One region of the Streptococcus sp. 4094 genome, then DNA from elsewhere that is predicted to be linked to it. Evidence: riboswitches for the same ligand, from Rfam matches in the RefSeq annotation. Region 1 holds a riboswitch; the other holds the start of a gene.

Region 1 (6,231 bases):
AGGATAGATACCTATTGTTCACTCATTTCTCGAACAGTTTTTTCTATATTTTTTGCATACGATATTGCTGAAATGATTGAAACACCGTCAACATTGGTCTTCATAATGTCTTTAATATGTTGCGTCTGTATCCCACCAATTGCAACTAAGGGCATTTGTGGCAATAGTTTTCTCATCAATTTAAGACCTTCATAACCTATAGCGCCACCAGCATCATCTTTTGACTGGGTATCAAATACAGGACCAACACCAACATAATCTACATATTCAACTTTTGACTGTTGAAATTCTTTCTCGTTTTTTATAGAAAGACCAATTATTTTATCTGGCATCAATTTTCTAATTTCATCAACTCCAAGGTCATCTTGTCCTACATGTACGCCATCAGCGTCAATTTCCATCGCCAAATCAATATCATCATTAACAATAAACGGAACATTGTATTTTTTACAAAGATCCTGTAGTTTAATTGCTAATTTAACTTTTTCTTTACCTTCCAGGGCTCCCTCACCTTTTTCACGAAATTGAAATAAGGTTATACCACCTTTTAAGGCTTCCTCAACGACTCTATATAGATCTTTTCCTTGGCAAGTAGTCGTTCCACAAATAAAATATAGTTTTAGTAATTCTTTATGAAACATTTTACTTCACTCTTTTGAATTCCTTTACATCTTCATCTGAAATCTCGTATAAGGCATTCATAAATTCAACTTTAAATGTTCCAGGAAGATGTCCATTTGGACGTTTTTCTGCCATTTCTCCAGCGATATTGTAAACCAACATTGCTGTTTCTAATGATTTCAATTCTTGACCTTTTTCTAGTCCGATAAAGCTTGCTACCACTGCCCCTAATAAACATCCTGTCCCAATGACTTTTGGCATCATGGCACTACCATTATGAATCGTTACCACTTCTCCATTAACAGCAATCGCATCAACTTCTCCAGTCACTACTATTGGAATATGAAACTTAGCGTTGGCTGCTAGAGCAATCTCATCAATATTATCCACACCAGCACTATCTACTCCTTTAGATGCCACATTTATCCCTACTAAAGAAGCAATCTCTCCAGCATTCCCCCTAATCGCAGCTAGTTTGTAATTGTTGATTAAATCATCTGCTACTTTTTTTCTATATTCTCCTGCTCCACAGGCTACAGGATCTAAAACTGCTGGGACATTATATTTCTCTGCAATTTTCAGAGCAGCTTGGTATAATTTCCAATTATCATCCGTTAAAGTCCCAATGTTAATCAATAATCCTCCAGCATATTTTAATAGATCTTCTAAGTCTGCTGGGTACTCGCTCATAGCTGGTGAGGCACCCAGTGCTACTAATCCATTTGCTGTGAAATTTTTTACTACATCATTGGTTATGCAAATGACCAAAGGTGCTTTTTCTTTTAATAATTTTAAACTTGTCATATTGAATTCCTTCCTTTTCACTTTATACGATCTATTGATTTCGATTTATCTCTATCTTTAGTTGAGAATTTTTTTCAGTTACATTGAATGATTTACCTCATCAAATTTGTAAATATCCTAAACTTTCTCTAGGCGTCATAACCAATATCAAAAAAGGCTAATTCTAAAGCGACCGCTTGATTCCAGCGTTGCTGAAGTTCTGTCAAATCTTCTCGACCTTTCCCGACACGATTGAGTTCGTCAACCAGAAATTGAACCCACTCTGCAAAGAAAGGACCTCTGTGGAGATTGATCCATTCCGAATGAATATAGGCTTCAGGTAGAGCCAAATCTTTAGAACCCCAGTCTAAATAGAGACCTTCTGCAATGACCAGCATGACCAAAAGATGAGCATAGTCTGATGAAGCCACTGCCGAATACATCAGATCCTGAAAGGCTTTTGTTACAGGGTGCAAGCTCACTTCCAGATAGTCATTCTCAGATACTTTTAACTCTTTGAAAGCCTTTTGGAAATAACCGTCTTCATCTGCTTCAAGAAAGCCTAGTTGCTTGGCAAAACGAAGCTTGGATTCAATCTGGTCTGCGTGGGCTACGCAGGCACCCAGCATGGATAAGAAGGCATCAAAGAAGTGATAATCTTGAATTAGGTAGTCTTTTAAGACCTTATTCTTAATTGTCCCTGCAAAAAGTTCCTTGACAAAACGATGATTGATTGCAGCCTGCCAATCCTTCTGACTATTTTTTAATAATTCTCCAACAGTCAAACCTGGCTCAAATGCATAAACCTGTGTTTCCATATTTATTTTTCCTCTCTTTACTCCTTAGTAATCAATAAAATACCAAGCAAAATCCTAGTTTCACTTGACCCTTTTAAAGAAAATCTAGGGCATTTGCAGAGAGCTACCTAAACAAACCTATCCAGTTTTATATAAACAAAAAAACTCCAATTACAATCAAGAATTAGAGTTGACTTACAAGATTTGATCGTTCATTTCGCCATACGAAAAAACGTTTCACATTTCCCTTCGCCAGTCTTAACTGTAGCAGGTTCAATGGGTATCATCTCAGCCTAAAGCACCCCAAATGTCTTTATTATTTAATTACTGCACCAGTATAGCAAAAAATGAAAGCTCTAGCAAGATATTTGACCGAAAAATATCTTTATATAGTTTTTGATAGCGATTTATTCTTCCAATACACGAAGAAAAACCTCCACATTCAGTGGAGGCAATCTCTTTTATCAATACAATTTTAAGTCACGTGGGTCAACTGGGAAGGTTGGGTTGTATGGATTGTGACGGAGCTTGAAGTGTTTGACATCTTCAATAGTCTGAGTTCCAGACAACTGCATGACTGTCTTCAATTCCGCATTCAAGTGTTCAAAGACTTGACGCACACCAACACTACCACCGAGAGCTAAACCATAGATAACAGGGCGACCAATAGCTACCAAGTCTGCTCCTGAAGCCAAGGCTTTAAAGACATGTTGACCACGACGAACACCAGAGTCAAAGACGATCGGCACACGTTTGTCAACTGCTTCTGCTACTTCTTGAAGTGAGTCGAAGGCAGCTGGTCCACCGTCGATTTGACGACCACCGTGGTTGGTTACCCAGATACCAGAAGCTCCTGCAGCAAGCGAACGTTCAACGTCCTCACGGCATTGTGGTCCCTTGACATACACAGGAAGTCCTGAGTATTCAGCGATAAATTCTACATCGCGTGGAGACAAGCGTTGTTTAGCTGATTTGTAAACAAAGTCCATTGATTTACCAGCACCTTCTGGCAGGTATTCTTCAACAATCGGCATGCCAACTGGGAAGACAAAACCATTACGCTTATCCACTTCACGATTACCCCCTACAGTAGCATCTGCCGTCAAGACAATCGCCTTATAACCTTCAGCCTTCACACGGTCCATGATGTGGCGGTTAATCCCGTCATCTTTACTAAAGTAAAATTGGAACCAATGAGGTGTCCCTTGGAGGGCTTCAGAAATCTCTGGAAGGTCAACAGTAGAGTAAGAACTGGTTGTGTAAAGAGAACCGAACTCATGCACACCACGCGCAGTTGCCACTTCACCTTGTTCGTTTGCCAATTTATGAGCCGCAACAGGCGCCATAATGATTGGTGAAGACAATTTTTCACCTGCAAATTCAATTTCTGTACTTGGATTTTCTACATTGCAAAGCGTATGCGGAACGATGAGTTTGTGGTTAAAAGCACGGATGTTCTCCCGTAAAGTAAAAGTATCCTCTGCTCCACTGGCGATATAACCAAAGGCTGCTTTAGGGATCACTTTTTGCGCCATGGGCTCCAAATCATAGGTATTGATGAAATCTACATGCCCTTCTGCATTGCTTGTTTTGTATGACATAAACTGTCCTCCTTGATTAAGTAAGCGTTTGCTTTTTACTATACAACTATAATAACTCTTTTTTCAATCATTTTCAAGAGTTTTGCTTAAAAACCATCTTATTTTTTCATACAATATACTATCCCTACTTTCCTTAAACTCTAAACTTTAGTCTATATTAAGTGAATCGTTGAGATTTTTTGCTGCCAGGCATTTGAACTACTTTTTTATTTGCTGATTCTATCTACTAATGCTATAAAAAACAAGTGAATAAGACACCAGAACATCCTCTAATAGGGCCTAGGGACTTATATCAATCCCATATATACTGTTTAAGCAAGATACTATCCTAGTGACGCTAACTTCCTATCCCACTTATTAATTTTTATTTATAGTGAATCTGAACAAATCAATTGGGGGATCCAAGTCAATTTCTAGTACTTTTTGAAAAGTTTCAGCGTACTATCGTAAAATGAAATAAAACATGCGCAAATTGATTAGGGAATTTAAACCAATTTCTAACAATGTCTTAGAAATCAAAGTGTACTATTTCAACTTCAACACACTATACTTCATTTTCTCCTTAAATTCAGTCTCTTTTTGCATCAAAAAACCTCTGGCAAGAGCCAGAGGATAAGTGCTTATTTCATTGTTGGAAAGAGCAATACGTCACGGATAGTAGTTGTATCAGTGAGGAGCATGCAGAGACGGTCGATACCGATTCCCAAACCACCTGTTGGTGGCATACCATATTCAAGGGCTTCGATGTAGTCGTAGTCGATACCGGTCGCTTCATCATCACCAAGTTCTTTGGCTTTGGCTTGGGCTTCAAAACGACTAAGTTGGTCGATTGGGTCGTTTAGCTCAGTAAAGGCATTACCGTACTCCTTAGTCATGATGAAGAGCTCGAAACGGTCAGTAAAGCGTTGGTCTTCAGGATTCTTCTTAGCCAGTGGAGATACAGCTACTGGATGTCCATAGACAAAGGTTGGTTGGATCAAGGTTTCTTCAACAAACTCTTCAAAGAAGGCATTGATAATGTGACCAACTTCAGTATAGTGTTTCTCAACTGGAACTTTCTTCTCAGCAGCGATAGCTTTAGCTTCTTCCAAAGTCATGTCTTGCCAGAAATCTACACCAGTAATGTCTTTGATAGCATCCACCATGTGAACACGTTTAAATGGTTCATTGATTTTGATTTCAGTACCTTGGTAGTTGACTGGACCATCGCCCTTAACTGATTTAGCAGCGTGTTGGATAATACCTTCAGTCAAGTCCATGATGTCTTGGAAGTCAGCATAAGCTTGGTAGACTTCGATAGAAGTAAATTCAGGGTTATGAGTAGCGTCCATTCCTTCATTACGGAAGATACGGCCGATTTCATAGACACGCTCCATACCGCCAACGATAAGGCGTTTCAAGTGAAGCTCAGTCGCGATACGAAGCACCATGTCAATGTTTTGGGCATTGTGGTGGGTGATAAATGGACGGGCAGAAGCACCACCAGCTTCGTTGTGAAGAACAGGTGTTTCCACTTCAAGGAAACCTTTTTGATCAAGGTAACGACGAATTTCAGAAATGATTTTTGAACGAGTGACAAAGCGCTCAAAGCTTTCACGATTCGAAATCAAGTCAAGGTAACGTTTACGGTAAATTGTTTCAACGTCTGTCAAACCATGGAATTTCTCAGGAAGAGGACGAAGAGCCTTAGACAAGTGTGTGATGTGAGTAGCCTTGATAGAGAGTTCTCCCATATCCGTACGCATCACTTCACCTTCGACACCAAGGAAGTCACCAAGGTCTGCTTTTTTGAAGATTTCGTAGTTTTCTTCACCGACAGCATCCTTACGAACGTAGATCTGGATTTGACCTTCGCGGTCTTGAAGGTGGGCAAAACCTACTTTACCTTTACCACGTTTGGTTACCAAGCGTCCTGCGATAGTTGCTGTTTCATTTTTATCATGTAATTGTTCTTTATCGAGGTCGGCATATTTATCTTTTAATTCTTGTGAATTTGCAGTACGTTCAAAACGTTTTCCGAAAGGATCGATTCCTTGTTCACGGAGCGCAGCCATTTTTTCACGGCGAACGATCTGCTGGTCATTTAGTTCTTCCATATGTTCTGTAGACATGGGATCCTCCTAGTTTTACTCAAAATTGAATACGATGAGTCATTTTTTGCGATACTCCCATTTTATCATAAATAAGCAAGAAATTCACGGATAATCTTTCAAAACTAAAAAGAACTTGACGCTAAAATCACTGAAAAGACTGGGATAAGCAAGAAATTTCAACATCTCAGAAAAGGAAATCTGACCATGTTTATGGATTATACTTTAACCCTTGTAACTTTCATGACGTGTGCTACTTTTTATATAAGAGCAAGCCAAGCAAATCTAAAACTTAAACAATTGACGTAAAAAACATTAACAACTTGAATCTTGCCATTC
Region 2 (6,231 bases), on a different contig from region 1:
CCTATAATAAACGAAGTATAAAAGCAAATACGATGACAGGATTTATTCATTTTAAAGATTTGGCTGGGGGTAATATAGTAAGTAGTGGCAAAGTATTCAATAGTCAACCTTCTTCTACAGGAGGAACTCATTATTTTAAGAATAAGGCAGCCATAAAAAATCAACCTTTAGTTAGTGCAACTTCAATTGCATATTATTCTTCAGGTGAGAGTGTTCATTATGATCAGGTACTTGAAAAAGATGGGTACAAGTGGTTGAGTTATATATCTTATAACGGAAGCTATCGTTATGTTCAATTGGAGGCTGTGAATAAAAATCCTCTAGGTAATTCTGTTCTTTCTTCAACAGGAGGAACACATTATTTCAAGTTTAAGTCTGCTATCAAAAATCAGCCACTAGCTAGCGCAACTGCGATTGATTACTATTATCCTGGGGAGAAGGTTCATTATGATCAAATTCTCGAAAAAGATGGATACAAGTGGTTGAGTTATACAGCTTATAACGGAAGTCGTCGCTATATACAGCTAGAGGGAGTGACTTCTTCACAAAATTATCAGAACCAATCAGGAAACATCTCTAGCTATGGATCCAATAGTAGTTCAACTGTTGGTTGGAAGAAAATAAATGGTAGTTGGTATCATTTCAAATCAAATGGCTCTAAATCAACAGGCTGGTTGAAGGATGGTTCTAGTTGGTATTATTTGAAATCATCTGGTGAAATGCAGACAGGCTGGTTAAAGGAAAATGGCTCGTGGTATTATCTGGATAGTTCAGGGGCAATGAAAACAGGCTGGTATCAAGTTTCTGGTAAGTGGTATTATTCTTACTCTTCAGGTGTCTTAGCTGTTAATACGACGGTGGATGGCTACAGAGTAAACAGTGATGGAGAACGAGTATAGAAAATTGGAGTAGGAAATTTTTCCTGCTCTTTTCTGTAAGCAGTTTCCTTGACATTTTTTGTATTTTGCGCTATCATATATCTATATAATATATGGGAGTCTGTGTACAGTCTGAGAGGAAGTGTTAAACTTCGACCGCACCTGATCTGGGTAATGCCAGCGTAGGGAACGATACTTAGTCTATTCTTGACCTTTTCCATATATGGCAAAGGTTTTTCTTTTTGTCAAAGGAAAACGAGAAGAGGAGGTTTTTATGAAAGCAAGCATTGCCTTGCAAGTTTTACCCCTAGCGCAGGGGATTGATCGGATAGCTGTTATCGATCAGGTCATTGCTTATCTGCAAGTTCAAGAAGTGACGATGGTGGTGACACCATTTGAAACGGTCTTGGAAGGGGAGTTTGATGAGCTCATGCGTATTCTCAAAGAAGCGCTGGAAGTGGCAGGGCAGGAGGCAGATAATGTCTTTGCCAATGTCAAAATAAATGTAGGAGAGATTTTAAGTATTGATGAGAAACTTGAAAAGTATACTGAGACGACACATTAGTCTATTGGGCTTTCTGGGAGTCTTGTCAATCTGGCAGTTAGCAGGTTTTCTTAAACTTCTCCCCAAGTTTATCCTGCCGACACCTTTTGAAATTCTCCAGTCCTTTGTTCGTGACAGAGAATTTCTCTGGCACCATAGCTGGGCGACCTTGAGAGTGGCTTTATTGGGACTGATTTTGGGAGTCTTGATTGCCTGTCTCATGGCTGTACTTATGGATAGTTTAACTTGGCTCAATGACCTGATTTACCCTATGATGGTGGTTGTTCAGACCATTCCGACCATTGCCATAGCTCCTATCTTGGTCTTGTGGCTAGGTTATGGGATTCTGCCCAAGATTGTCTTGATTATTTTGACGACAACCTTTCCTATCATCGTCAGTATTTTGGACGGTTTTAGGCATTGCGACAAGGATATGCTGACCTTGTTTAGTCTGATGCGGGCCAAACCTTGGCAAATCCTGTGGCATTTTAAAATTCCAGTCAGTCTGCCTTACTTTTATGCAGGTCTGAGGGTCAGTGTCTCCTACGCCTTTATCACAACAGTGGTATCTGAGTGGTTAGGAGGCTTTGAGGGTCTTGGTGTTTATATGATTCAGTCCAAAAAACTGTTTCAGTATGATACCATGTTCGCTATTATTATTCTGGTATCGATTATCAGCCTTTTGGGTATGAAGCTGGTCGATATTAGTGAAAAATATGTTATTAAATGGAAACGTTCGTAGAATTAGAATGTTTCAAAAAAAGAAAAGAGGAAATTAGAATGAAGAAAACATGGAAAGTGTTTTTAACGCTTGTGACAGTTCTTGTAGCTGTTGTGCTTGTGGCCTGTGGTCAAGGAACTGCTTCTAAGGACAACAAAGAGGCAGAACTCAAGAAAATCGACTTTATCCTAGACTGGACACCAAATACCAACCACACAGGGCTTTATGTTGCCAAGGAAAAAGGTTATTTCAAAGAAGCTGGAGTGGATGTTGATTTGAAATTGCCACCAGAAGAAAGTTCTTCTGACTTGGTTATCAATGGTAAGGCACCATTTGCAGTGTATTTCCAAGACTACATGGCTAAGAAGTTAGAAAAAGGGGCAGGAATTACTGCCGTTGCAGCTATTGTTGAACACAATACATCAGGAATCATCTCACGTAAATCTGACAATGTTACCAGTCCAAAAGACTTGGTTGGGAAGAAATACGGAACTTGGAATGACCCAACTGAACTTGCTATGTTGAAAACCTTAGTAGAATCTCAAGGTGGAGACTTTGAAAAAGTTGAAAAAGTACCAAACAACGACTCAAACTCAATCACACCGATTGCCAATGGCGTCTTTGATGCTGCTTGGATCTACTATGGATGGGACGGAATTCTTGCTAAATCTCAAGGTGTAGATGCTAATTTCATGTACTTGAAAGACTACGTTAAAGAATTTGACTACTATTCACCAGTTATCATCGCAAACAACGACTATCTGAAAGACAATAAAGAAGAAGCTCGTAAAGTCATCCAAGCTATCAAAAAAGGTTACCAATATGCTATGGAGCATCCAGAAGAAGCAGCTGATATCCTCATCAAAAATGCACCTGAACTCAAGGAAAAACGTGACTTTGTCATCGAATCTCAAAAATACTTGTCAAAAGAATACGCAAGCGACAAGGAAAAATGGGGTCAATTTGATGCAGCTCGCTGGAATGCCTTCTACAAATGGGATAAAGAAAATGGTATCCTTAAAGAAGACTTGACAGACAAAGGCTTCACCAACGAATTTGTGAAATAATGACAGAGATTAGACTAGAACACGTCAGTTATGCCTATGGTCAAGAGAGGATTTTAGAGGACATTAACCTGCAGGTGACTTCAGGAGAAGTGGTTTCTATCTTAGGCCCAAGTGGTGTTGGTAAGACTACGCTTTTCAACTTAATTGCGGGGATTTTAGAAGTTCAGTCAGGGAGAATTGTCCTTGATGGTGAAGAAAATCCCAAGGGGCGCGTGAGTTATATGTTGCAAAAGGACTTGCTCTTGGAGCACAAGACGGTGCTTGGTAATATCATTTTGCCCCTCTTGATTCAAAAAGTGGATAAGGCGGAATCTATTGCCCGAGCGGATGACATTCTTGCGACCTTCCAGTTGACAGCTGTACGAGACAAGTATCCCCATGAACTTAGCGGAGGGATGCGTCAGCGTGTGGCCTTGCTTCGAACTTACCTTTTCGGGCACAAGCTCTTTCTCTTAGATGAGGCCTTTAGCGCCTTGGATGAGATGACCAAGATGGAACTCCACGCTTGGTACCTTGAGATTCACAAACAGTTGCAGCTGACAACATTGATTATTACTCATAGTATAGAGGAGGCCCTTAATCTCAGCGACCGCATCTATATCTTGAAAAATCGCCCTGGGCAGATTGTTTCAGAAATTAAACTAGATTGGTCTGAAGATGAGGACAAGGAAGTCCAAAAGATTACCTACAAACGTCAAATCTTAGCAGAATTAGGCTTAGAATAAGTAGAAAAATAGGGAGTTGGTGAAGATTATCCTTTACTAGCGCCCTTTTTCTTTTAAAAATGAGAAAATTTCGGTATAATAGTCAAAGATAGTCAAGGTTTAAAGAGAGAGGTGGGTTTGTAATGAGATTTAAAAATACATCGGATCATATTGAGGCCTACATCAAGGCGATTTTAGATCAATCTGGAATTGTGGAGTTGCAACGGAGTCAGTTGGCGGATACTTTTCAGGTTGTTCCTAGTCAGATTAATTATGTGATCAAGACACGCTTTACGGAAAGTAGAGGCTACTTGGTTGAAAGTAAGCGTGGTGGTGGAGGCTATATTCGGATAGGACGGATTGAGTTTTCGAGTCATCATGAAATGCTCAGGGAGCTGCTTTACTCAATTGGTGAGCGAGTTAGTCAAGAAATTTATGAGGATATTCTGCAGCTTTTGGTTGAGCAGGAATTGATGACCAAGCAGGAGATGAATTTGCTGATGGCAGTAGCTTTGGATCGCGTTCTAGGAGAAGAAGCTCCAGTCCGTCGAGCTAATATGCTACGACAGGTCATACAAGAGATAGATAGAAAAGGGAAGTAAGATGAACTATTCAAAAGCATTGAATGAATGTATCGACAGTGCCTACATGGTTGCTGGCCATTTTGGAGCTCGTTACCTAGAGTCTTGGCACTTGTTGATTGCCATGTCCAATCACAGTTATAGTGTGGCAGGGGCGACTTTAAATGATTATCCATATGAGATGGACCGTTTAGAAGAAGTCGCTTTGGAACTGACTGAAACGGACTATAGCCAGGATGAAACTTTTACGGAGTTGCCGTTCTCCCATCGTTTGCAGGTTCTTTTTGATGAAGCAGAGTATGTAGCGTCAGTGGTCCATGCTAAGGTGCTAGGGACGGAGCACGTCCTTTATGCGATTTTGCATGATGGAAATGCCTTGGCGACTCGTATCTTGGAGAGGGCTGGTTTTTCTTATGAAGACAAGAAAGATCAGGTCAAGATTGCTGCCCTACGTCGAAATCTAGAAGAACGTGCAGGTTGGACTCGTGAAGACCTCAAGGCTTTACGCCAACGCCATCGTACAGTAGCTGATAAGCAAAATTCTATGGCTAATATGATGGGCATGCCACAGACTCCGAGTGGTGGTCTCGAGGATTATACGCATGATTTGACAGAGCAAGCGCGTTCTGGCAAGTTAGAACCAGTCATCGGTCGAGACAAAGAAATATCCCGTATGATTCAAATCTTAAGCCGTAAGACTAAGAATAATCCTGTCTTGGTTGGGGATGCTGGTGTCGGGAAAACTGCTCTGGCGCTTGGTCTTGCCCAGCGTATTGCTAGTGGGGATGTGCCTACGGAAATGGCTAAGATGCGCGTGTTAGAGCTTGATTTGATGAATGTCGTTGCAGGGACACGTTTCCGTGGTGACTTTGAAGAACGCATGAACAATATCATCAAGGATATTGAAGAAGATGGCCAAGTCATCCTCTTTATCGATGAACTCCACACCATCATGGGTTCTGGTAGCGGTATTGATTCAACTTTGGATGCGGCCAATATCTTGAAACCAGCCTTGGCGCGTGGAACTTTGAGAACGGTTGGTGCGACCACTCAGGAAGAATACCAAAAACACATCGAAAAAGATGCGGCCCTTTCTCGTCGATTCGCTAAAGTAACGATTGAAGAACCAAGTGTTGCAGACAGCATGACCATTTTGCAAGGTTTGAAGGCGACTTATGAGAAACATCACCGTGTGCAAATCACAGATGAAGCGGTTGAAATAGCGGTTAAGATGGCTCATCGTTACTTAACCAGTCGCCATTTGCCAGACTCTGCTATCGATCTCTTGGATGAGGCAGCAGCAACAGTGCAAAATAAATCAAAGCATGTAAAAGCAGACGATTCTGACTTGAGTCCAGCTGACAAGGCCTTGATGGATGGCAAGTGGAAACAGGCAGCCCAGCTAATCGCAAAAGAAGAGGAAGTACCTGTCTATAAAGACTTGGTGACAGAGTCTGATATTTTGACCACCTTGAGTCGTTTATCAGGTATTCCAGTCCAAAAACTGACCCAAACGGACGCTAAAAAATACTTGAATCTGGAAGCTGAACTGCACAAACGTGTTATCGGTCAAGATCAAGCTGTTTCAAGCATTAGCCGTGCGATTCGCCGCAACCAGTCAGGGATTCGCAGTCACAAGCGTCCGATTGGTTCCTTTATGTTCCTAGGACCGACAGGTGTCGGTAAGACCGAATTGGCCAAGGCTCTGGCAGAAGTCCTCTTTGATGACGAATCAG

Evidence for each region. A riboswitch is a leader RNA that binds a small molecule or an ion and turns the genes downstream of it on or off. The one in region 1 is predicted to bind thiamine pyrophosphate.
Region 2: linked by a shared signal. The riboswitch ahead of HT721_RS03510 (thiamine-binding protein) and the one ahead of HT721_RS08210 (TenA family protein) in region 1 are both predicted to bind thiamine pyrophosphate.

The regions. Positions count from the first base shown of each region.
Region 1 covers NZ_VMMI01000034.1:58,047-64,277, reverse strand. The annotation lists gene thiE (thiamine phosphate synthase) at 12-641, opposite strand; gene thiM (hydroxyethylthiazole kinase) at 643-1,425, opposite strand; gene HT721_RS08210 (TenA family protein) at 1,554-2,222, opposite strand; TPP riboswitch at 2,429-2,517, opposite strand; gene lctO (L-lactate oxidase) at 2,666-3,802, opposite strand; gene lysS (lysine--tRNA ligase) at 4,423-5,913, opposite strand.
Region 2 covers NZ_VMMI01000011.1:66,162-72,392, reverse strand. The annotation lists gene cbpD (choline binding-anchored murein hydrolase CbpD) at 1-899, shown strand, start outside; TPP riboswitch at 982-1,084, shown strand; gene HT721_RS03510 (thiamine-binding protein) at 1,153-1,443, shown strand; gene HT721_RS03505 (ABC transporter permease) at 1,406-2,164, shown strand; gene HT721_RS03500 (ABC transporter substrate-binding protein) at 2,203-3,210, shown strand; gene HT721_RS03495 (ABC transporter ATP-binding protein) at 3,210-3,935, shown strand; gene HT721_RS03490 (CtsR family transcriptional regulator) at 4,058-4,516, shown strand; gene HT721_RS03485 (ATP-dependent Clp protease ATP-binding subunit) at 4,518-6,231, shown strand, end outside.